3 regions of the Priestia sp. 10L35 genome follow, and region 2 is predicted to be linked to each of the others. Evidence: riboswitches for the same ligand, from Rfam matches in the RefSeq annotation. Region 2 holds a riboswitch; each other region holds the start of a gene.
What was found. A riboswitch is a leader RNA that binds a small molecule or an ion and turns the genes downstream of it on or off. The one in region 2 is predicted to bind thiamine pyrophosphate.
Positions count from the first base shown of each region.

Region 1: it holds a riboswitch for thiamine pyrophosphate, as region 2 does, so the genes downstream of both, thiM (hydroxyethylthiazole kinase) here and AC1DEF_RS19035 (acetylornithine deacetylase) in region 2, are expected to answer to the same signal.
Region 3: it holds a riboswitch for thiamine pyrophosphate, as region 2 does, so the genes downstream of both, AC1DEF_RS24400 (thiamine phosphate synthase) here and AC1DEF_RS19035 (acetylornithine deacetylase) in region 2, are expected to answer to the same signal.

Region 1 covers NZ_JBFTKA010000002.1:645,110-652,450, forward strand. Annotated here, with positions in the region: gene AC1DEF_RS09255 (RNA polymerase sigma factor) at 75-569, shown strand; gene AC1DEF_RS09260 (anti-sigma factor) at 566-1,756, shown strand; gene AC1DEF_RS09265 (helix-turn-helix transcriptional regulator) at 1,906-2,358, opposite strand; gene AC1DEF_RS09270 (hypothetical protein) at 2,512-3,132, shown strand; RNA gene ssrS (6S RNA) at 3,242-3,419, shown strand; gene AC1DEF_RS09280 (pyridoxamine 5'-phosphate oxidase family protein) at 3,567-3,995, shown strand; gene thiE (thiamine phosphate synthase) at 4,023-4,667, opposite strand; gene thiM (hydroxyethylthiazole kinase) at 4,681-5,487, opposite strand; TPP riboswitch at 5,561-5,669, opposite strand; gene AC1DEF_RS09295 (S-Ena type endospore appendage) at 5,762-6,604, opposite strand; gene AC1DEF_RS09300 (S-Ena type endospore appendage) at 6,742-7,125, shown strand; partial or broken gene AC1DEF_RS09305 (exosporium glycoprotein BclB-related protein) at 7,325-7,341, shown strand, end outside.
Region 2 covers NZ_JBFTKA010000005.1:149,742-157,082, reverse strand. Annotated here, with positions in the region: gene AC1DEF_RS19060 (DUF6612 family protein) at 1-784, shown strand, start outside; gene murQ (N-acetylmuramic acid 6-phosphate etherase) at 940-1,845, shown strand; gene AC1DEF_RS19050 (MurR/RpiR family transcriptional regulator) at 1,858-2,712, shown strand; gene AC1DEF_RS19045 (PTS transporter subunit EIIC) at 2,801-4,162, shown strand; gene AC1DEF_RS19040 (MupG family TIM beta-alpha barrel fold protein) at 4,159-5,169, shown strand; TPP riboswitch at 5,385-5,487, shown strand; gene AC1DEF_RS19035 (acetylornithine deacetylase) at 5,602-6,879, shown strand; gene tenA (thiaminase II) at 6,885-7,341, shown strand, end outside.
Region 3 covers NZ_JBFTKA010000009.1:58,906-66,246, reverse strand. Annotated here, with positions in the region: gene AC1DEF_RS24425 (amino acid ABC transporter permease) at 1-88, opposite strand, end outside; gene AC1DEF_RS24420 (amino acid ABC transporter substrate-binding protein) at 72-893, opposite strand; gene AC1DEF_RS24415 (fluoride efflux transporter FluC) at 1,217-1,633, shown strand; gene crcB (fluoride efflux transporter CrcB) at 1,634-2,023, shown strand; gene AC1DEF_RS24405 (hypothetical protein) at 2,071-2,286, shown strand; TPP riboswitch at 2,449-2,550, shown strand; gene AC1DEF_RS24400 (thiamine phosphate synthase) at 2,672-3,295, shown strand; gene thiO (glycine oxidase ThiO) at 3,279-4,406, shown strand; gene thiS (sulfur carrier protein ThiS) at 4,403-4,606, shown strand; gene AC1DEF_RS24385 (thiazole synthase) at 4,612-5,379, shown strand; gene AC1DEF_RS24380 (thiazole biosynthesis adenylyltransferase ThiF) at 5,376-6,395, shown strand; gene thiD (bifunctional hydroxymethylpyrimidine kinase/phosphomethylpyrimidine kinase) at 6,418-7,227, shown strand; gene gpmA (2,3-diphosphoglycerate-dependent phosphoglycerate mutase) at 7,258-7,341, opposite strand, start outside.

The DNA of each region.
Region 1 (7,341 bases), on a different contig from region 2:
TTACATACGATTTTTGATAAAAAAACCGAAACTTTTATCCACAAATTGCGTTGATTAAATGAAAGGGGGAGAAAATGGCACAACAGCATAACTTTGAACACATTTATAAACAGCACATGCATGATTTGCTGCGCTATCTTCTCTCTCTTACTCGCAGAAAAGAATCAGCGGAAGATTTAATGCAGGAGACCTTTTACCGGGCACTTTTACACTTAGAAACATATAAAGGCGAAGAAGTGAAGCCTTGGCTGTTCAAAATTGCTTATCACGCCTTTATTGACTGGTATCGAAAAGAAAAAAAACGCCCTACTGTCGAAATAGAAGAATGGCACTTTACTCCTCAGCCAAGTGCTGAAGAACAAGTGATGATTCAAAGTGAAATCGACGGCTGGCTTTCTGATGTATCTGCTTTGCCTCCGGCTAAGCAGAATATTGTACTGTTACGAGATTATCACGGCTTCACATATGAAGAGATTGCAGAAATGACTGGCTATACTCTGTCAAAAGTGAAAATGGACTTGTATCGTGGTCGTCAACAATTGAAAAAAAGAAAGGAAGAGGACGGATGAGCTGTCAAGATATGAAGCATCAATGGGAAAAATATAAAAACGGCACTTTGACAGACAAAGAAGCAGAAGCACTTGAAGAACATACGGAAAATTGTGAAGCATGCTCGGCTCATTTGGAGCACTTGCTAACTGAAGATGAACTGTTATCGCCAACTTCATCAGCTACTTCACTAAGTGACGATACGATGTTGGATAATAAAAAAGTTAAAAAGTCCATTTATATCGCCAAATGGAAGCAGCGCCTTTCAAATGTGACAACTGTCATTGGCTCTGTCGTTCTGCTATGGATAATCGGCAGCTTTTTATCTATTGTATATTATCATCAATCAAAAACCGAATACATAAACAGCGTGAATCAAGCGGCTATCGAATCTGCTTTTCCGAACGTTCATATACGTGAAACCACTTCTGATACACAGTCCTTTTTCCGCATGCAGTCGCAAATGGAAGCTTATAAGCAAATTGGACGTGAGGAGCAGGCCATTGGGACGTTTACATTTCATCAGCTGTTTGATAAAACAAGCGGTGTAGAAAAAGAATTTTCCGGCGGCAAATACGACCTTAACCTTTCTTTTGTCTATCCTGATCCCAAAAAACTAAAGCTGCATGCAAAAGAGTATAAGGAATGGACAAACGAAACATGGAAAGCGTTAGAAAATCTACCAAAAGGAACGGTAAGCGAAGTGGCTATTTCTTTTGATGATACGTATTCGCTAAAAGAAGTTCAGCAAAAAATGAACGCCATCGACAGCCGTGATTTTTCTACCTCTTGGTACGCGCTTAATACAGGGCACGAACAAAAAACAAGCACAAAAGATGAGCCATTAATTGACTTAACATCAACATTTGGCTTTCCAGAGTTTTTAGACTTACCTTACGATCACAAAGGAAATCAAACCCACTCTACTAGCAAGTCGAATGTTTTAAATATGATGAAATTATTAGCCGATAATGAAGAAACGGTCCAAAAAGTTCGTCAGCTAGACCATTCCGATCTGTTGCTAAAGCAGCGATATTCTTATGTAAAAAAACACGGCGTCGGTGTGTACGGCGTTGTGATTACAGGGCCTACAAAAAAGCTTCTGAAATTAAAGAATGATCCGTCAATCACATATGCGTCACTTGGAGATGTAGAGCTATGGAATTGGTTCAGTCGTCCCTCATCAGGTACGTTAATGAATCAGTAGTGGCTGAGACAAAAGTATAGCAGTGGAAGAAAAATCCGAACGATAAATCAAGACTCTTGATGGAGAATCAAATTCGTTCGGATTTTTTTATGGATAGAGTGAACGTAGGTTTCATATATGCAGTGATTTTGTTATGTCCCGGCCTCTTTTTATTCATTCGTTAATTGTTCAAACCTTTTTACCGCTTCGCTTTTATCAAATGAACTAAACCATCGATAGTCTTGGTCATCTAAAATGCGATAGTGCTGACTAATCATATTTTGCTGCAGACGAAAAAAGCCTTCTTTTTGAATTTCTTTCCACCATACTCTTCCTCCGAGCGTTTTATCTTTTGGAGAAGATACGCCGTTATGAGCAATGATTTCTACTACTTCTAAAGGAACGTCTCCTAAAACCGATTGAAGGATTTCACTGTCACCAAACAAACCGCATACTGCAACAGTGGTCGTCCACCCTGCTTCTGTGCGCCCTTTTTCAATTTGAACCAATGTTTTTTTAGAAATACCAATGACTTCAGCCATTCTGTCTTGTGAATAGTTTCTTTCTAAACGAATTAATCGTATTTTATCCGATACTGATTTAATTACTTCTTGTTTATTCATTTTCACAGCCCTTTCTTTCTATACACGTACATTTCTTTAGTGTAATATTACACCTAATTAAAGAAGAGTTTCAAGCGTTTCCCTTCGTCACAAGACGGGGAAATATACTGAAATGGTTTTTGTACACTAAAACAAGTAAAAGGAGTTGAGAATATGTATATCATTGTATGGGCTATGCTTGTACTATACGCCTTGCTGCTAGCTCCAGGAGCAAGCGCCGGTAATGATTTGCTGTTTAAAAATCTTATCACAGGAAATTTTCAACAGGTAGATCCGCTCGTGGTTATGGTATTCTCTTTTTTAGGACTTTTCCCAGTATTGTTTATGGTAATGATCTGTAAAAAAGATACATACAAACTGCCTGGATGGCCATTTTCTCTTCTATCATTTGCGCTTGGAGCTTTTTCTCTTTTGTTCTATTATCATTGGAAAGGACAAAAAGTTCGAACATGTTCGCGTATTCCTTCACGTTTCATTGCTATCATTTCTTCTCGTCTATGGATTGGATTATGCTTAGCGCTCACGATTGCAGGTTACGCATACGGACTATCCTTAGGTTCAATAAAAGCTTATGGAGATGCTTTTATGCAGTCACAGCTTGTTAGCGTGATGACCGCTGATTTTTTTGTTTTAACGTGGCTTTCTTACTCCGTTATGACAAAAGAAAGGATAGCATCCCGCCCTTACCTTCTTTTATGTTTCATTCCAGTTGCGGGCCCTTTTCTTATTTTGTTGCTGTTTCCCCGCCAAGATGTTAGAGAAGAAAAACTTTAAATAAAAGTCTTGCGTTCCATTCATTATTCCGTTATAATCATTTCTTGTACGATGAAAGTTGATTAATTAGAAAACATTTATATATCGGCATTTTATTTACATTTGTTATACATACCTGCGCTGTGCGTATACTCATGTTGTCTTAAACCTTTGAGTGTTAAAAGGGAGCTCAAAATTTAGCTGCAGATAGCACGCCCTTCTTGGGACGCTAAACCCGGCTATGAGGGCACCCACCTAGTAGATCTGGGTATTTAAGACACTTAGGGTTACGGCAGTGCGGGCTTATTTTTTAGTTAGCTGTAGCTAGCTTTTTTTATTTTTCATTTTAATAGTTTACATAATTATTTTATTGTTAACTTATATTTTTTTTAGACATGTATGTTTTATTTATCTTCGATTGAGGAACATAAAAAGTAATAAAGGAGATGGATAAAATGAATGAACAAAAAATTGCTAAAAAAGTAAACGAAGTATTAGAAGGAAATCGTGTAGGAACATTAGCCACAGTTGTAAACAACAAACCCCACTCTCGCTATATGACATTCTTTAGCGATGAAGATGGTATCGCTCTTTACACACCAACAAATATCAATACACATAAGGCAGAGGAAATCGAAGCCAATCCGAACGTGCACGTACTATTGGGCTACAGCGGCGAAGGATATGGCGATCAATACTTAGAATTATCTGGTACAGCTGTTCTTCGTACTGGTGATCAATTAAAAGGGCGTATATGGAATGATCACATGAAAGAATGGTTTGACGGTCCAAATGACCCTGAGTATGTTGTTCTTGAAATTACGCCGAACGAAATTCGCTTTATGAATGAAGGCGAAGAAACTCCTCAAACTGTTCAGCTATAATAAAAAAGCGCACACTGTGCGCTTTTTTTATTTTCCTACCGCTTCTTTCAATTGAGCTGCTTTTTCTTTTGGAGACGCTGCTAAGCTAATCGCGGTAATAATAGAAACGCCATCTGCACCTGCTTCTACTACTTGTTTGGCATTTTCAGGCGTGATCCCGCCGATTCCTACAATTGGAAAGTCAATATTCTGGTTTCGCACTTCTTCAATTAACTTTGTACCTTGCACTGCTTTTGCGTCTTTTTTTGTAGAAGTAGGAAAAACAGGTCCCATTCCTACATAATCTGCCCCGTCTTTTATCGCTTGCTGCAGCTCTTGTACATTATGAACAGAGACGCCTACAATTCCTTTTCCTATTTTCTCTCGAACAATATGAGCTTTTTCATCTTCTTGTCCAATATGAACGCCATCTGCTTGTAAGCGGATCGCTAAGTCAAGATCATCATTCACAACAAAAGGAACGCTGTGCTGCTGACAAATTTGCTGAAGTTCCTTCGCCAGCTGATATTTCGCTTCTCCTGTTAGGGCACCTTCGCCTTTTTCACGGAATTGAAACACAGTAACTCCGCCTTCAATTGCTTCTTTCAACACTTCTCTCGGATCTTTTGTACAGTTATTGCTGCCCATTATAAAATAAACTTGCAGCAACTTTTTGATTTCTTCATTTGTCATTTTCCGGCTCCTTTTAACGTTGATGTACTCTTGCATATGATTCAATATCCTGCCCAGATAAAAGATGAAGCTGATTTAACAGCTCAATTTGAAAGCTTCCCGGCCCTTCTTCACCTTTTTTCTCTGCGGCGATTTCACCCGCCACTCCGTAAAAACTTAAAGCAGCAACGCTTGCCTCGACATATTCTTTTTCTACAGCAGCGAAAGCTCCTATAATTGATGTCAGCAGACATCCAGTCCCCGTCACTTTCGTAAATAACGGGTGACCGTTGTCTACTGTATACGTTTTGTTTCCATCTGTGATTACATCTTGTTTACCCGTGATAACAATCACCGTATCTAATTTGTTCGCTGCTTTCTCAGCAAGTTCAATGACGTCTCCTTGCCCTTCTAATGAATCAACGCCTTTAATGAGCCATGACTCGCCTACTACATTCGCAACTTCAGCAGCGTTACCACGAATAACTGCCATATTTAATTCTTCTACAAGCTGACGTGCTACTTCTGTACGAAACGGTGTCGCTCCGGCTCCTACAGGATCGAAAATAACCGGCACGCCATTTTCATTTGCTGATTTTCCTGCTATTCTCATCGCTTCTACTTCCTGAGCCGTCAGTGTACCCATATTTAAGACAAGCGCTCCGGCGATTCGTGCCATGTCAGCCACTTCTTCTTTCGCATAAGCCATAACAGGTGAAGCTCCTAGTGCAAGCAGTCCATTTGCTGTAAAGTTGGTTACCACAACATTCGTAATATTATGAACAAGCGGACTTATGTCTCTTACTTTCTCTAATTGAGCTGAAATTTTACTAATATCCATGTTTTTTCACTCTTTTCATTTAGTTTTAACACTGCAAAAAAGACAAAAAAGCACCTTGCATGCGCAAAGTGCTTTGGTATGTACTCACATTCCCTGCGCTGGCATTATCCAACAGGTTCAAATGGTCAACAGGCGTCCCTGTACTCTCAGCCTGCCCCGCGCAAGCTCCCATACTATTCTTGTTACGTTTAAAGTTTACTATTAACCTTTTTTATTTGCAACCGTTTTACTGTTTTTGAGCGTTAATGAGACTATTCAACATCTTACATATGGATTAAATTTCATCTCTACTTTGAAGATCTTTACTGTTAATACAGATCACGGCATCCTCTGTTGCGATAACATTCAAACAAAGCGATACAATAGCAAAAAAACTGTAGTTTCTTTTTTGTTGCTTTTTAAACACAAAACATTCGCAATGAGAACTTGCCAATTCACACTCAACTTTACTATTTTCAGACAAACACAACCATACTGAAAGAATCTCGTCAAAATATACATGTGTTGAAAAAAAAGTACCGTTTTGTTTTTTTAGTTTTACTTCTATAAAGCCTTCAATAAGAATATGAACATTTTTTAACGTGACAGTTTTATCATCAATTTGTACCATGCGACTTTTACGGTTGTTAACAGCCGAAACTTCTGTATACTTTATTTTGTCTTTTACTAGGTGGCATACTGGTTTATGTGAAAAATCAATTTCACTAGCGGGAAGAAGATAATTTAATTGAATACTACATTTACCTTTGTACATATCTCCTTTTTGCTTTTGAATTGAAATACTAAAGACGTTACTAAGCGTTAAAGTATGAGCTCCTTTGCGAAGAATAATAAATCTTTCTCCTTCATTAATATCCAATAGCAGCTTGTTTGTATTTAACTTATCTATGGTAAGATTAAGTGTACAACTAATTCCAGATATGTTGTCTGCTCTCCAAAGTATATAGTTAGAATTTTGGAATCGATTAACGTAAAAATCACTACAAATTATATCTTCTGCAGGAACCCCTTCTTGAAATTCTTCTTGAAATTTGATCTCCGATGATGTTTGGATCCAATCTTGTACGACAGGTGTTGAAATCGCAATATGCCTATGATTAAGTGGGGATTCAGCCATACTCCCACCTCATTTATATTTTTATATTTACATTATGTTTATTTTAATTTAAATATGAATAAAGTCCCGTGAACATGCACCAAAAAATAGTTTTCTCATTTTATAAACTATAAAAAATAAAAGAAGGTGTGAAATAAATGGGATGTAACTCAGATAGTAACTCAGCGATTTTGGGAAATTGTTTTAACCAAACGGAATACGTGAAGGATCAATTATGTACTCAGTTTACAATTGCTCCTGCCGCTGCTCCTGATAATACAGTTGTTGTTTACCAAGCCATAAACGAGTCAGTGGTCGCTTCTTTTGTTCTACGCAACACTGGAACAGTCGCTTTTACAGTAACTGTTACAAATGCAGCAGGAACAGACATTATAGGTCCTGATCTTGAAATTGCTCCAGGTGAATCTTTACTAAGAACTGTTGATAATTTAGGATCTATTTCTATTACAGGTCCAATCCCACCTGAAACCGCATCAGCAAAAGCTAACCTAGATATTGTAGTAAGATATACATTAAATTAAGTTGTTTAAAATCACTGCAGAATATTAATTTTGCAGTGACTACCACCTTATCTGCAATTACATAAAGCCCATTTAAATAAACCTATGCTCTTAATATAAATAAACTTACTGAATACGTTATAATAAATAACCTTTCTTTCAATATAAATTAAAAGAGGTAATCAAAATGGACGACAAATGCTGCAATTCTAGACCAATCGGTAGCTGTTTTTGCAA
Region 2 (7,341 bases):
TAAAGAAACGAAGCAAATAAAGAAAGTAGTAAAAAATCAGTCGTATTCAGTTAAAGTAGACGGGAAAACAGAAAACTCAAAGTCTAAGCAAACGTATACGTATACATATAACCAATTAGACAATGTAACAAAACCAAAAGTGGAAGCAAAAGCCGCTGCTGCTTCTAAAGATAGCAGCACCGAAACGCCAAGTAAGGAAAAGCAAGCTGCCTATGCCAAGGAAGCAGGACAATACGTGGATGCTTTAATTCAAGCAACTGTTTATCAAAATACAGATCAATTTGTTGCTAAACATCCGAATCAGCAAGATAAGAAACAGGTGAAAGAAAAAGGGGAGTTCCAAAAGAGTTCGTTTGTAGAGTTTTTTGAAACGAATTTTAAAGGTGCTTTATCATCATTGAGCTCAAATATAACCGACGAGCAGTTAAACGAAGTAAGCAGCGCTTTTCTAAAAGCTCTTTCATCTACAAAATATAAAATTAAAGATGCAGCGTATAGTGATGAAGATGATGCGTACGTCGTACAAGTCGAAATTCAAGGATTTAACGATGCAAGTGTATTAGCGGAAGTCATGACACCACTTGCAGAAAAATATCAGGCGGGTGAGCTGAGTAACGAGCAGTTAGTAAACGAACTTATTAACGGAGTGGCAAAACGCTATCGTGAGCCAGTTGAATTACTTCCTGCAAAAACAGTCCCTGTACACGTCGTAAGAAATGGTGAACAAGATTACGAAGTTTTAATGCAAGATGAGTATCTGTTAACATTTGCTCAACAATCATAAATAGACATAAAAAAAGATTTTAGCTATATGCCAGAAGTCTTTTTTTGTGTTTTTCAAAATATAATTTTAAAAAATAAAATAAATTATTGAAATTATATTTCAAACAAATTATAATAGCCATAACTTCACTATATGATGAAAAAGGAGCCCAAAAGATGAATGAACAGCTTACGTTATTAACAACAGAGTCCCAAAACGAACACACAATGAAGATAGATACAGCTAGTACAAAGGAAATTTTAAACATAATGAATAATGAAGATCAAAAAGTGGCGCTGGCTGTACAAAAAGTACTTCCAGACGTAGAGGTGGCAGTTGAATTTGTAAGTGAATCGTTTCAAAAGGAAGGCCGGCTTATTTATGTCGGAGCAGGAACAAGCGGGAGGCTGGGAGTATTGGATGCTGTTGAATGCCCGCCTACTTTCAGTACCAATCCCAATCAGGTACAGGGATTGATGGCTGGAGGAGAAAAAGCATTTGTTAAAGCAGTTGAAGGTGCTGAAGATAACGAAGAATTGGGAGCAGCAGATTTACAAAAAATTCATTTGAATGAACGAGACACAGTCATTGGAATTGCTGCAAGCGGACGCACTCCTTATGTGATTGGTGCATTAAGATATGCAAAATCTGTAAAAGCTAAAACGGTGGCGCTGTCTTGCAATGGTAATTCTCTTATTGGAAAAGAAGCGGACCATAGTATTGAGGTGATAGTAGGTCCGGAAGTGCTAACAGGTTCCACAAGGTTAAAAGCAGCAAGCGCTCATAAAATGATTCTCAACATGATTTCTACAGCGGCTATGATCAAAGTAGGAAAAGCGTATGAAAACTTAATGATAGATGTTCATGTGAGTAATGAAAAGCTTAAAGAACGAGCAATAGGTATTATTTGTAAAATTACGGGTGTTTCTTATGAGCAAGCAAGTCGAACGCTTGAAGAAGCAAATAATGAGGTAAAAACAGCAGTGGTTATGATCAAAACAAATGAAAATTATGACACCGCGAAGATGTTACTGAATAATGCGGACGGTTATGTGAGAAAAGCGATTGAACATTACGTATAAAGGAGAGAAACGATGTCAACAGGCGGATTAACAATGATTAAAAACACGGTGGCTAAGCTTCCTGATTCGGAGAGGAAAATTGCTGAATATATTTTAAACAACCCGCATACTGTGGTAAACAGTACGGCTGGGGAACTAGGTAGACTAGCGAATGCGAGCAGTGCTGCTGTTATTCGTTTGTGTAAATCTATCGGGGTTAGCGGGTTTCAAGAATTAAAGGTAAGAGTAGCCGGTGATTTAGCTAGAGATACGGAGCAAGGATACCGCGATATTGAAACAAATGAAACGATTCAATCTATTGTCAAAAAAACGGCAAGCAACAGCATTCAAAGTCTAAGTGATACGGCCGAGCTTGTGAATTACAAAGAAGCAGAGCGGGCTGTTTTGGCGCTGATTGAAGCTAAAAACATTCATTTTTTTGGAATCGGTGCTTCACATATTATTGCTATGGATGCGCAGCAAAAATTTCTTCGAATTAATAAAAATGCGACTGCTTTTGCAGATAGCCATCTAGCAGCTACACTTATCGCAAATGCAAGTAAAGACGATGTAGTTGTGGGCATCTCTTTTTCAGGGGAGACTCCTGAAGTAAGCAATGTCTTATCTTTAGCTAAAAATCGCGGAGTAAAGACGATTAGCTTAACCAAGTACGGACAGTCTACCGTTTCGTCTTTAGCTGATATTTGTTTGTATACGTCTTATTCTCAAGAAGCGCCGTTTCGAAGCGCAGCTACATCGTCTCGTTTAGCCCAGCTTTATGTGATTGATGTGTTATTTTTAAGTATTGCAGCGCAGCAGTATGACCAGACGATTGAGTATATTGATAAAACAAGGGATGCCATTCAGTTTTTGAAAACTAAGAAATAAAAAAAGAAAACGATTACAAAAGAGGGTTTTGTGGTCTGTTTCCTCAGTACCGTGTCCATCTAAGAGGAAAATACAAAGGGGGATTAACATGTCTGTAGATAATCATCAATTAGCAAAGGTTATTTTGGAGATGCTTGGGGGAGCATCAAATATTGAAGCGTATACGCATTGTATGACTCGGCTGCGCGTGACTGTAAAAGATGATTCAATTGTAAAAAAGGCAGATATACGAAAGCTTGAAGGCGTACTTGGATTAGTTGAAGAAGAAACGCTGCAAATCATTATTGGTCCTGGAAAAGTAAACAAAGTAACAGAGGAATTTGGAAAGTTAATTGATGAATCTGGCGGTATTAATTTAGAAAATCGTGCGGCTCAGCGGAAATCGGAGCTGAAAGAAAAAAATGCAACGCCGTTTAAGCTCTTGCTTCGCCGAATTGCGAGTATTTTTATTCCGTTAATACCTGCTCTTGTAGCATCTGGACTTATCACCGGAGTGACAAAAGCAGCTGTTCAAGCGAAGTGGCTTCCGGCAGATTCACAGATTGCTATTCTTTTAACCGTTATCGGAAGCGGTTTATTTGCTTATCTTGGTATTTTAGTAGGTATTAATGCGGCAAAAGAATTTGGTGGTTCGCCGGCTCTAGGAGGCTTAGCCGGTATTTTAGTCATTAATCCTACCGTAGCTGATATTAAACTTTTTGGTGAAGCACTTTTGCCGGGACGGGGCGGCTTAATAGGCGTATTGCTTGCAGCAATCTTTATGGCCGTAGTGGAAAAACGAGTGCGTAAATTTGTCCCTCAGTCACTGGATATTATTATTACACCGACCGTTACGGTGTTAATTACAGGCATTATTACGTATGTAGTGTTCATGCCAATCGGAGGTTTGATTTCAGATGGAATCACAAAAGGCCTTTTAGGAGTTTTAGAGGTTGGAGGAGTTGTAGCAGGCTTTGTTTTAGGAGCAACGTTCTTGCCGCTTGTCATTACAGGACTGCATCAAGGTCTTACTCCTGTTCATTTAGAGCTTATCAATTCAATTGGAGATGATCCGCTTCTTCCTATACTAGCAATGGGCGGAGCCGGTCAGGTAGGTGCTGCTTTTGCTATTTATATCAAAACGAAGAAAAAACGTTTAAAGCGAGCAATTGGAGGCGCTCTTCCTTCAGGGCTGCTTGGAATCGGAGAGCCGCTTATTTTTGGAGTCACACTTCCTTTAGGGCGTCCATTCTTAACCGCTTGTCTCGGAGCTGGAATCGGCGGAGCGTTTCAGGCGCACTTTCATATTGCAACTGTAGCGGTGGGGGTATCAGGTTTACCGCTTACGTTTTTAGTTCATGCGCATCAAATTCTTCTTTATTTACTTGGATTAGTTGTTGCTTATGCAGCAGGCTTTGTTTGTACCTATTTCTTTGGATTTAACGATGAAATGGCGAGGGAGTTTGAATGATCGGTATTTCGTTTTATTTAAATGATAGTGATGCCCCCGAAAAATTAATAGAAGCGAGTGAGTGCGGGGTTACACGTGCATTCACTTCGCTTCACATTCCAGAAGAAAAAGGGGATTTGGCTGAACGGGCAAAAGAATTGCTTCATGTGGCTAGAGATTGTGGAATAAGCGTGTATGCAGACGTATCTAAGCATACGCCAGTTCATTTAGGTATTGAAAGCCTTATGTCGCTATCTTCACTTGGCGTATCTGGTATTAGACTAGACGATGGCTTTAGCGCAGAAGAAACTCTTTCGCTTGCGAATGAATTTTATATTGCTGTTAATGCAAGTACGTTATCCAAACAAGAAATTGAAGCACTCTTATCTGCAGGTCTTCATCATCATCAGCTACTTGCATGGCATAATTTTTATCCGCGGCCTGAAACAGGGCTTGAAGAAACGTTTTTTCAACAGCAGACAGATTTATTTAATGAACTTCGTATTCCAGTCTGCGCTTATATTCCTGGAGAAGACGAAAAAAGAGGCCCTATTTATCAAGGTCTTCCTACTAGAGAAAAAGACCGTAATAGATGTCCTTTTACCTCTGCAGTAGATTTATACGGATGCGGAGTAGCAGAGGTTTATATTGGAGATCCATGCGCCGGTTCAAGTTTATTAAAGCGTTTGGTTCAATATCAAGAAAGCCGTATTATTCCGCTGCGCATTCGTTCACCTCATATAGAGGGAACATACAGCGTGCGTCCGGATGTATCAAAAGACGTTCTGCGTTTAGTTGATACTCGATCTGTAAAACCAGTACCGCCATTTCATACAGTAGAGCGCAGAATGGGAGCAATTACAATGGACAATGGTGGCTACGGACGTTACAGAGGAGAGGTTCAAATAGCTAAAACGAATTTGCCTGCAAATGCTAATGTGAATGTGATTGGGTATGTAATAGAAGAAGATCATGAGCTGCTTTCGTTAGTGAGACCGGGGCAAAAACTTGAGCTTGTCACTGTCTAAATGGAAAAACCGCGTATTTTTAAAAAAGCCGCTAACTAGTAAGCTTATAAAAGTAAAGAGCACACACTGCTTAAAAAAGGTGTGTGCTTTTTATTTTACTAAAAAGGAAACTATTTTCATTGCTGAATCATGAACCTTTCTATTGAATAAAACGCTTTACTATGATAAAACTATTACAGGTAAACATATGATAATCGTTTAATTTTATAGAGATACAACGCCACTAGGGGTGCTTTCTAAGCTGAGAGAGACGAGAAGTCTTAACCCTTATAACCTGAACTAGGTAATACTAGCGTAGGAAAGAGGTATTGTAATGGATGTTTTGTATGGTATTTCCTTACGAACTCGTTATAATAATTTTTTGTATATAAACAAAAACACTTCTTTCCTGCGAAAGAAGTGTTTTTTTATGCGTAAAGGAAGGTGTCATACATGGAAGAAACAATTGATTTGATTGTCAAACAGGTAGAGGAGCGCAAAGGGGAGCTAATCCAGTTAGTAAAAACGCTTGTTTCATATAAAACGCCGGCGCCTCCTGCACGAAATTCTCATGAAGCGCAGCGTTACGTAGCAGATTTCCTTAAAAACTGCGGTTTTTCCATCGATATGTGGGACTTATATTCCAACGATCCCATCGTAGTAGGTACGTTAAAAGGACAAAAATCAGCTGACTATCAAAGCTTGATTATTAACGGGCATATGGATGTTGCTGAGGTACAAGAAAATGAAAAGTGGGGGACAAATCCGTTTGAAGCTGTGGTAAAAGACAATATGATAATCGGACGCGGAGTTGCTGATATGAAAGGCGGCTTGGCAGGAGCATTATTTGCAGTGCAGCTTTTAACGGAAGCAGGAATTGAACTGCCGGGAGACTTGATTTTTGAATCCGTTGTAGGAGAAGAAGTGGGAGAAGCAGGTACGCTGCAATGCTGTCAGAAAGGATATACAGCTGACTTTGCGCTTGTAGCCGATACGAGTGATTTACATATTCAAGGTCAAGGCGGAGTAATCACAGGATGGATTACGATAAAAAGCAGCAAAACCTATCATGACGGTACACGCCGAAGCATGATTCATGCTGGAGGAGGGCTGTTAGCTGCGAGCGCTATCGAAAAGATGGCAAAAGTGATCGGAGGGCTACAAGAATTGGAGCGCCACTGGGCTGTTACAAAGAGCTATCCAGGATTTTTGCCAGGAACAAACACGATTAACCCAGCAGTAATCGAAGGCGGAAGGCATGCTGCGTTTATTGCAGATGAATGCAGGCTGTGGATCACCGTTCACTATTATCCTAATGAATCATACGACCAAGTATCAAAAGAAGTGGAAGAATACATTTTAGCTATTGCAAAAGCAGATCCATGGTTAAAAGATAATCTGCCAACCTTTGAATGGGGAGGCACATCAATGATTGAAGACAGAGGAGAAATCTTTCCGTCATTAGAAATTGATGAAGGTCATGCAGGAGTGCAGCTGCTTGCACATACTCACGAACAAATTGAAGGGAAAAAGCCCCCAATCGATGTGTCAACTAGCGTAACAGATGGCGGTTGGCTAGCTGATGCGGGAATTCCGGCAGCTATTTATGGTCCGGGAAATTTAGCAAATGCACATGCTGTGAATGAACAATTAGATATGAATCAGCTTATTCAATATACAAAAGTGATGGTGCAGTTCATTTATACGTGGCTGCATACGCATAAGGAGTGATCATCATGAAATTTAGTGAACGATTATACGAAAAGCTGCAGCCTATTTGGCGTCAAAATCATAATCATCCCTTTGTACAGGGAATGGGAGACGGAACGCTTGAAAAGGAGAAGTTTCGCTTTTACATGATTCAAGATTACCTTTACCTAATTGATTATGCTAAATTATTTGCGATTGGAGCCATGAAAGCTACCGATGTTCAAACGATGGGGAAATTTGCTGCACTTTTGGATTCTACATTAAACGAAGAAATGAGCCTGCACCGTGAGTATGCCAAGAAATTTGAAATCAGCGAAAAAGAATTAGAAAAAGCGCAGCCATCTCCTACAACGCTTGCATACACACACTATATGCTGCACGTTGGTCAAAGCGGAACATTAGCTGAATTAGTGGCGGCTCTTTTGCCTTGTATGTGGAGCTATTGGGAAATAGGAAAAGAACTCAGTGAAAAGCCCGGAGCTA
Region 3 (7,341 bases), on a different contig from region 2:
TTAGCATTGGTAAGAGAGATGATTGAGCGATTGAAATCAATTGATTCAATCGCTCTCCATCAGGAAAAATATTATTTAGGAGAAACATCTTCGCCAAACCATTTCTTAGAAATTTTTGCGTATGTTCCGTCTTTTTTCATATCTTTCAATGCTTTGTTTACTTCATCCACTAACTTACCGCTGTCTTTTCTAAACATAAAGCCGCTTGCAGCACCATCGGATTTTTCATCCGCGATTTTGATAGGTGCGTTAGGGTGCTTTTTCTTATAGTCAAGGAACGATAATTTATCGTTGATTGTAGCATCAACACGGTTTGCGCTCATTAGTTCTACTGCTTGAGCAAAACCTTCAGCACTCGTAATGTTTGCACCATAAGATTGAGCCATGTCTTTATAGTTACTTGTTAATGACTGTGCTGATTTTTTTCCTTTTAAATCTTTAAATGATTTGATATCTTTTTCGTCTTTACGAACAATTAATACAGCGCCTGACTGGATGTATGGATCAGAGAAATCGTATTTCTTTTGACGATCTTCACGAATACCCACTTCGTTAGCAATCATGTCAAAGCGTTTAGCATCTAATCCGGCAAACATGCCATCCCACTGTGTTTCTTTGAACTCAGCTTTTACGCCAAGACGTTTAGCTACTTCTTGAGCCAATTCTACATCAAACCCAGTTAGCTTTTGTTTGTCATCATGAAAAGTGAACGGAGGGTATGTACCTTCAGTTCCAATTGTTAATACGCCATCTTTTTTCACTTTATTATATAAATCCTCTTGTGAAGATTTATTGTCTCCATTGTTTGCTTCATTTTTTGAGCTAGAACCGCATGCGGCAAGCACAACTGTGAAAGCTAATAGTAGCGACAAAAGTGCAGCAAATTTCTTCATTTTCTAAACCCCCTAGTATTCTGATAGGAAATGATACTCTGTGATACTAAACAAGAACACAGCAAAAGTCAACAAAAAAAACTTATACGATTAATGTGACTTAAAATAAGGGAAATATACCTTCTATACACGGTTTGTCATAAGGATACAGAAAGATTTTAAAATTTGGATTAAGTGGATTTTTAAGGGAGATTTGAGGAGTAAAAAGGAAGTTTCATGCGACGATTTTCTCTTTCATTTTTTCATGACTTTTGGTGCAATAAACATATAGTTAAATGTTAAGGTAGAAATAAATTCCTTATGGTACACTTAAAGAAGAATTTATGAAACGGAGCGATATGATGAAAGCCATAAACTTAATCTCAATTGCCTTTGGTGCTATCGCTGGTACATATGCACGTTATTTGCTGAATCTTTCCTTATTATACACGGGCTATCCAATAGGAACGGTAATTGAAAACCTATTAGGAAGCTTCATACTAGGCCTATTAACAGGATTTTTTGTGTGGAAAAAGCCAAAAGAATGGATAAAGCTTGGACTAGGAGTTGGCGTGTGCGGCGGTTTTACAACGTATTCAACGTTTGCAGGAGACGTCATTTCTCTCACTCAGCACCATTTATTTTGGGGAGCCATTTATGTAATTGTCTCTTTAGTAGGTGGAATCCTTCTTGCTTTAGCAGGCTATCTATGCGGTGAAGCGGCAGGGGAAAATTTAGTGAAAGTACATGAGGTGAAGTAAATGAGCATAGTGAGCTTGGCACTTGGCGGGGCAGCTGGAGGGATATGCCGTTATCTTTTGGGTTTAAAAGTTACAAAAATAGTTTCAAACCCTCCTTTTCCAGTATCAATGCTGTTTGTAAACTTGCTCGGTGCGTTTGGCCTTGGTCTTTTTTACGGTAGTTATTATGGAAAGGTTCCGAGTCATGCTTATGATGATTCAATATTTTTAATGATTGGCATTGGGTTTTTTGGTGCCTTTACCACTTTTTCAACGTTCAGTGTGGAAACCGTACAGTTAATTCGAGAAAAATCTTATCGAAAAATGTTGGCGTATGTGGGGATTTCAGCATTTGGAACAGTTGGTTTATTTACAGTCGGTTTACTGGCAGGAACGTTTTTATTTAAGTAAAGAGAACGTTTCTAGTAGGGAAAAACAAAAAGACGGAGAAGTAGAGAATGGATAGAAAAGCAGAAGTTTGGAAATACATTTTGTTGATTGTAGCTGTTGCAGGTCAGATCATCGGTTTTTTATTTTTATTTATAAATGTTGTCGCGGCATTTATTTTTTACGGTTTTTATATTCTAACTTTTATTATGTTACTCCTGCTGTTTATATGGGATCGGAAAAAGGAAAAAGACAAAGAAGAATTTGACGACTATACCGATTACTAACCATATAAAAAGCAGAATGATGCGGTGCGCCGGGCCTCTTACTTACTAAAGAAGCTTAAAAGATACATCTATAAAAAGAAGAGAGCTGTAAGAGCATAAAGAGATATTGTATTTACATCTAGTTGTGTTATAATTTTAAGTGCGAAAACAAAATCAATAAATAGCAATCACTAGGGGAGCTTTTTGAAGCTGAGACGAATGTATTTCGGACCCTTTGAACCTGATCTGGTTTGGACCAGCGTAGGGAAGTGGTGATCATGTTTACATAACGATGCATGCTAACCACTCTACGTTGTAGAGTGGTTTTTTGTATGTAATAAAACCCTCTACACAAGATGAGGTGATTGAAATTTCTCTTTATTCTGAATAGAAAGGTTTCGATCATGTGGATATTCCTAAATTTCATGTCATTACAACAGATAAGCAGCCAATCGAAGAGCTTCAAAAAATTTTAACGGCTATCGCGCCTTTTGCGGGCGCCGTTCATATTAGAGAAAAAGAGAAAACGGCAAAGCAGATTCAATGTTTACTAGAAAGCCTGCCATTTTGTCGCTCTAAAATTATTTTGAATGACCGAGTTGATGTAGCGCATGCTTTAAAAGCAAAAGGCGTACAGCTTGCCTATCATAGTTTAGACGTTTCGGTTGTTATAGACGCATTTCCTTCTCTTATTGTCGGAAAATCAGTTCACTCTGTGGAAGAGGCTTTAGAAGCTGAAAAAGATGGTGCTCACTACATTCTATACGGACATATTTATTCAACACATTCAAAAAAAGGATTAAAAAGTCGAGGGATAGCAGCACTAAAAGAAGTAGTAGACGCTGTGCAGATACCGGTTATTGCCATTGGAGGAATTACACCTGTAAATGCCAAAGAGGTGCTTCAAACAGGAGCACACGGTATAGCTGTGATGTCTGGTGTCATGCTTGCGCAAGATCCCCTCAAAGCGATTAAACAATATTCTCATATATGGACATCTGGAGGTGGAGAAAATGAAGCAGCATTATGATGTACTGTTAATCGGAGGAGGTATAATCAGCTCTTCTATCGCTTATCATTTGTCAAAACAAGGAGCGTCAGTAGCTATTCTTGAACGCAATCAAATTGGTTGTGAAGCTTCAAGTGCAGCCGCTGGTATTTTAGGTGCTCAAGCTGAAATTGATGAAGAAGGTCCTCTTTTAGACCTTGCTATTAAGAGCAGAAGCATGTTTCCTGAACTGGTGAAGGAACTAAAAGAAAAAACGGCCATCGATGTAGAGCTCATTCAAAAAGGCTTATTAAAAGTCGCTGTAACAGAAGAAGATGCACACGTATTAAAGAAAAAAGCCGCTCAGCACCACCGGTGGGATGAACATGTAAGATGGATCGATGTAAAAGAAGCGCGTTTGTTAGAACCCGGGCTCTCTCCAGACATATACGGAGCCATTACAATACCGGGAGACGGCCAGCTAGCTCCGGCTAAGTTAACGCAAGCTCTTGCTCATGGAGCCTTGTATCACGGAGCAGATGTATTCGAATACTGTGACGTTCATTCTCTTATTATGGAAAATGAAACAGTAAAAGGTGTACAGACGTCCAAAGGCTCTTTTTATGGAGAAAAAGTAGTTATTGCAGCAGGCTCATGGGCTAAACGCTTTATTTCTTCTGAACATGTAGGTCAGGTGTTTCCCGTAAAAGGGGAGTGTATTGCTCTTCAAAGTCATAAGCCGCTGCTTTCTAAAACGATTTTTTTAGATGAAGGTTTTTACTTAGTGCCTAAGACTGGTGGAAGAATCGTAATCGGGGCAACTAAGCTACAGCATGATTTTACCAAGACGGTTTCTGCACAAGGTATTCAATTTTTGCTGAATAAAGCTTCTGCGCTTCTGCCGGCTATTAAAGAAGCCACATTTGAAAAAGCATGGGCTGGTCTTCGTCCGCAAACAAATGATGGCTGGCCTTATTTAGGAGAGCATCCTGAAATAGCGAATCTACACATGGCGTTTGGCCACTACCGAAACGGTATTTTATTAAGTGCTGCAACTGGAAAAATTATGGCTGATGCTTTGTTAGGGAAAAAGCTGAATCATTCATTTTTTACATCATTTCAGCTAACAAGAGTAATGGAGGGAGTTCATTGAATCTAATCATTAATGGTAAGACCGTTACTTTTGGAGATGAAATTGAAACGGTCGAGCACTTGTTGCAGGCTCAGAACCTGCATGAACGAGTGGTAATTGTTGAGCTAAACAAGAACATTTTGCAAAAAGAAGAACATAGCGATGCATGCTTAAAAGATGGCGATATATTAGAAGTTGTTTCATTTGTCGGAGGAGGATGAAGAGTATGTTAAAAATTGGACAATATACATTTAATTCACGTTTATTATTAGGGACAGGGAAATTTCCGGACTTTACGACTCAGCGTCAAGCGGTAGAAGAGTCAGAAACAGAAATTTTAACATTTGCTGTGAGACGAATGGATATTTTTGATCAAAATCAGCCTAATTTATTAGAAGCGCTTGATGTGAAGCGTTTCACTCTTTTGCCTAACACTGCTGGAGCAAAAAATGCAGAAGAGGCCGTACGTATTGCTAAATTAGCAAAGGCTTCTGGACTTTGTGACATGGTGAAAGTAGAAGTAATTGGATGTGATAAAACGCTGCTTCCTGATCCAGTTGAAACATTAAAAGCCAGTGAAGAACTGTTAAAAGAGGGCTTTACCGTTTTACCTTACACATCAGATGATGTTTTACTTGCGCGTCGTTTAGAGGAGTTAGGCGTACATGCCATTATGCCAGGAGCTTCGCCTATCGGTTCAGGTCAAGGTATTATTAATCCGTTGAACATGCGTTTTATCATTGAACAATCAACTGTTCCAGTAATTGTAGATGCAGGTATTGGAACGGCTTCAGACGCAGCTCAAGCTATGGAGTTAGGAGCAGATGGTGTGTTATTAAATACAGCTGTTTCAGGAGCAAAAGATCCTGTGAAAATGGCTCGTGCTATGAAGTTAGCGATTGAAGCAGGACGAGCAGCATTTGAAGCAGGACGTATTGAAAAGAAACAATATGCAACGGCAAGCAGTCCAACAGAAGGGATGAGTATCGGTTGATTAATCGTTATTCCCGCCAAGAATTGTTTCAACCTATTGGAAAAGGCGGACAGCAGCAAATTCAAGAAAAGCATGTTCTGATTGTAGGAGCAGGTGCTCTTGGAACAGGGAACGCGGAGGCCCTTGCGCGAGCGGGGATAAAGAAAATAACGCTCATTGACCGGGACTATGTAGAATGGAGCAACCTTCAGCGGCAGCAATTGTATAGTGAAAAAGATGCTGATAAAAGAATTCCAAAAGCAATTGCCGCTAAAAAACGGCTTCACGATATTAATCACGATGTAAAAGTAGAAGCGCACGTAGCAGACGGTACCCCTCAAGTTTTAGAACAGCTTGTTGAGGGGGTAGATGTTATGATTGATGCAACCGATAATTTTGACACACGCCTTGTAATGAATGATTTATCACAAAAATATGATATTCCTTGGATTTACGGAGCATGTGTAGGAAGTTATGGAATTAGTTATACTATCATACCAAGTGAAACACCGTGTTTATCCTGTTTGCTTGAATCTGTACCGCTTGGAGGGTTAACATGTGATACAGTGGGGATTATTAGTCCTGCTGTCCAAATGGTAGTCGCTCATCAAGTAACAGAAGTGTTAAAAATATTAGTCGGAGACTGGAATGCGCTCAGGAGGGAACTTGTTTCGTTTGACGTATGGAAAAATGAGTATACGAGCATCAATGTGAACGTGTTTCGCAAATCTGCTTGCCGCTCATGCGGCAGTGAACAAACGTATCCCTTTTTACAATATGAAAATCAAACGAAAACAGCTGTGCTATGCGGAAGAAACACGGTACAAATCCGTCCGGGCAAATCAGCCAAGCAGCCGCTGCAGTCTTTAGGTGAACGATTAAAAGAAAAAGGATATAAAATTGAACAGAATCCGTATCTGCTTTCTTTTTATGTAGATGATTACCGTTTAGTTATGTTTCAAGATGGGCGCGTCTTTGTCCATGGAACAAACGATATAGTAGAAGCAAAGTCACTTTATCATCGGTATATTGGGTAAGAAAGAGATGGAGGTTTCAAGCATGACAGTACCAAAAGCATTAACCATTGCTGGATCAGACAGCGGTGGAGGAGCAGGCATTCAAGCAGATTTAAAAACATTTCAAGAGCGTGACGTTTTTGGCATGTCTGTTATTACAGCTGTGACCGCACAAAATACAGTTGGCGTTCAAGGAGTTTATCCTTTAGAAGTAGAAGCAGTTGAAACTCAGTTAGATTCAATTGCCACTGACTTATTTCCTAATGCAGTGAAGACAGGTATGTTGTTCAGTGCTGATATTATTTACGCAGTGGCTCGTAAAATCAAACAGTACGGACTGCAAAATGTTGTAGTTGATCCCGTTATGATTGCAAAAGGCGGTCAGTCTCTTCTTCAAAGTGAAGCCGTACAGGCTCTAAAAGAATTGTTGCCTCTTTGTGAAGTCATTACGCCGAACATACCGGAGGCGGAAGTCATCACGGGTAAAGAAATTCACACGATCGAAGACCGAAAAGAAGCGGCAAAACAGATTCATGAGCTAGGTGTAAAGCACGTGGTAATTAAAGGCGGACATGATCAATCTCATCAAGATATGATTGATATAGTGTATGATGGTCATAAGTACGTTGAAATCACGCATGAAAAGATGAATACAAAGCATACACATGGAACGGGATGCACGTTTGCTGCTTGCGTCACAGCTGAACTAGCGAAAGGCAAAAGCGTGGTTGAAGCAGTTCAAACTGCCTCGGATTTTGTTCACTATGCGATTAAGCACACGCTTGAAATTGGTTCCGGACACGGTCCTACTAATCACTGGGCGTATGGAAAATACTTTCGTTCAAACATATAAAAAAACGTGCCTACAATCTAGGCACGTTTTTTATGAAGAAGGAATATGGGTAGGAATCTCTCCATCGATGCCTAAATAATAATGTCTAAGGGGCTTTAAATTATCATCAAGCTC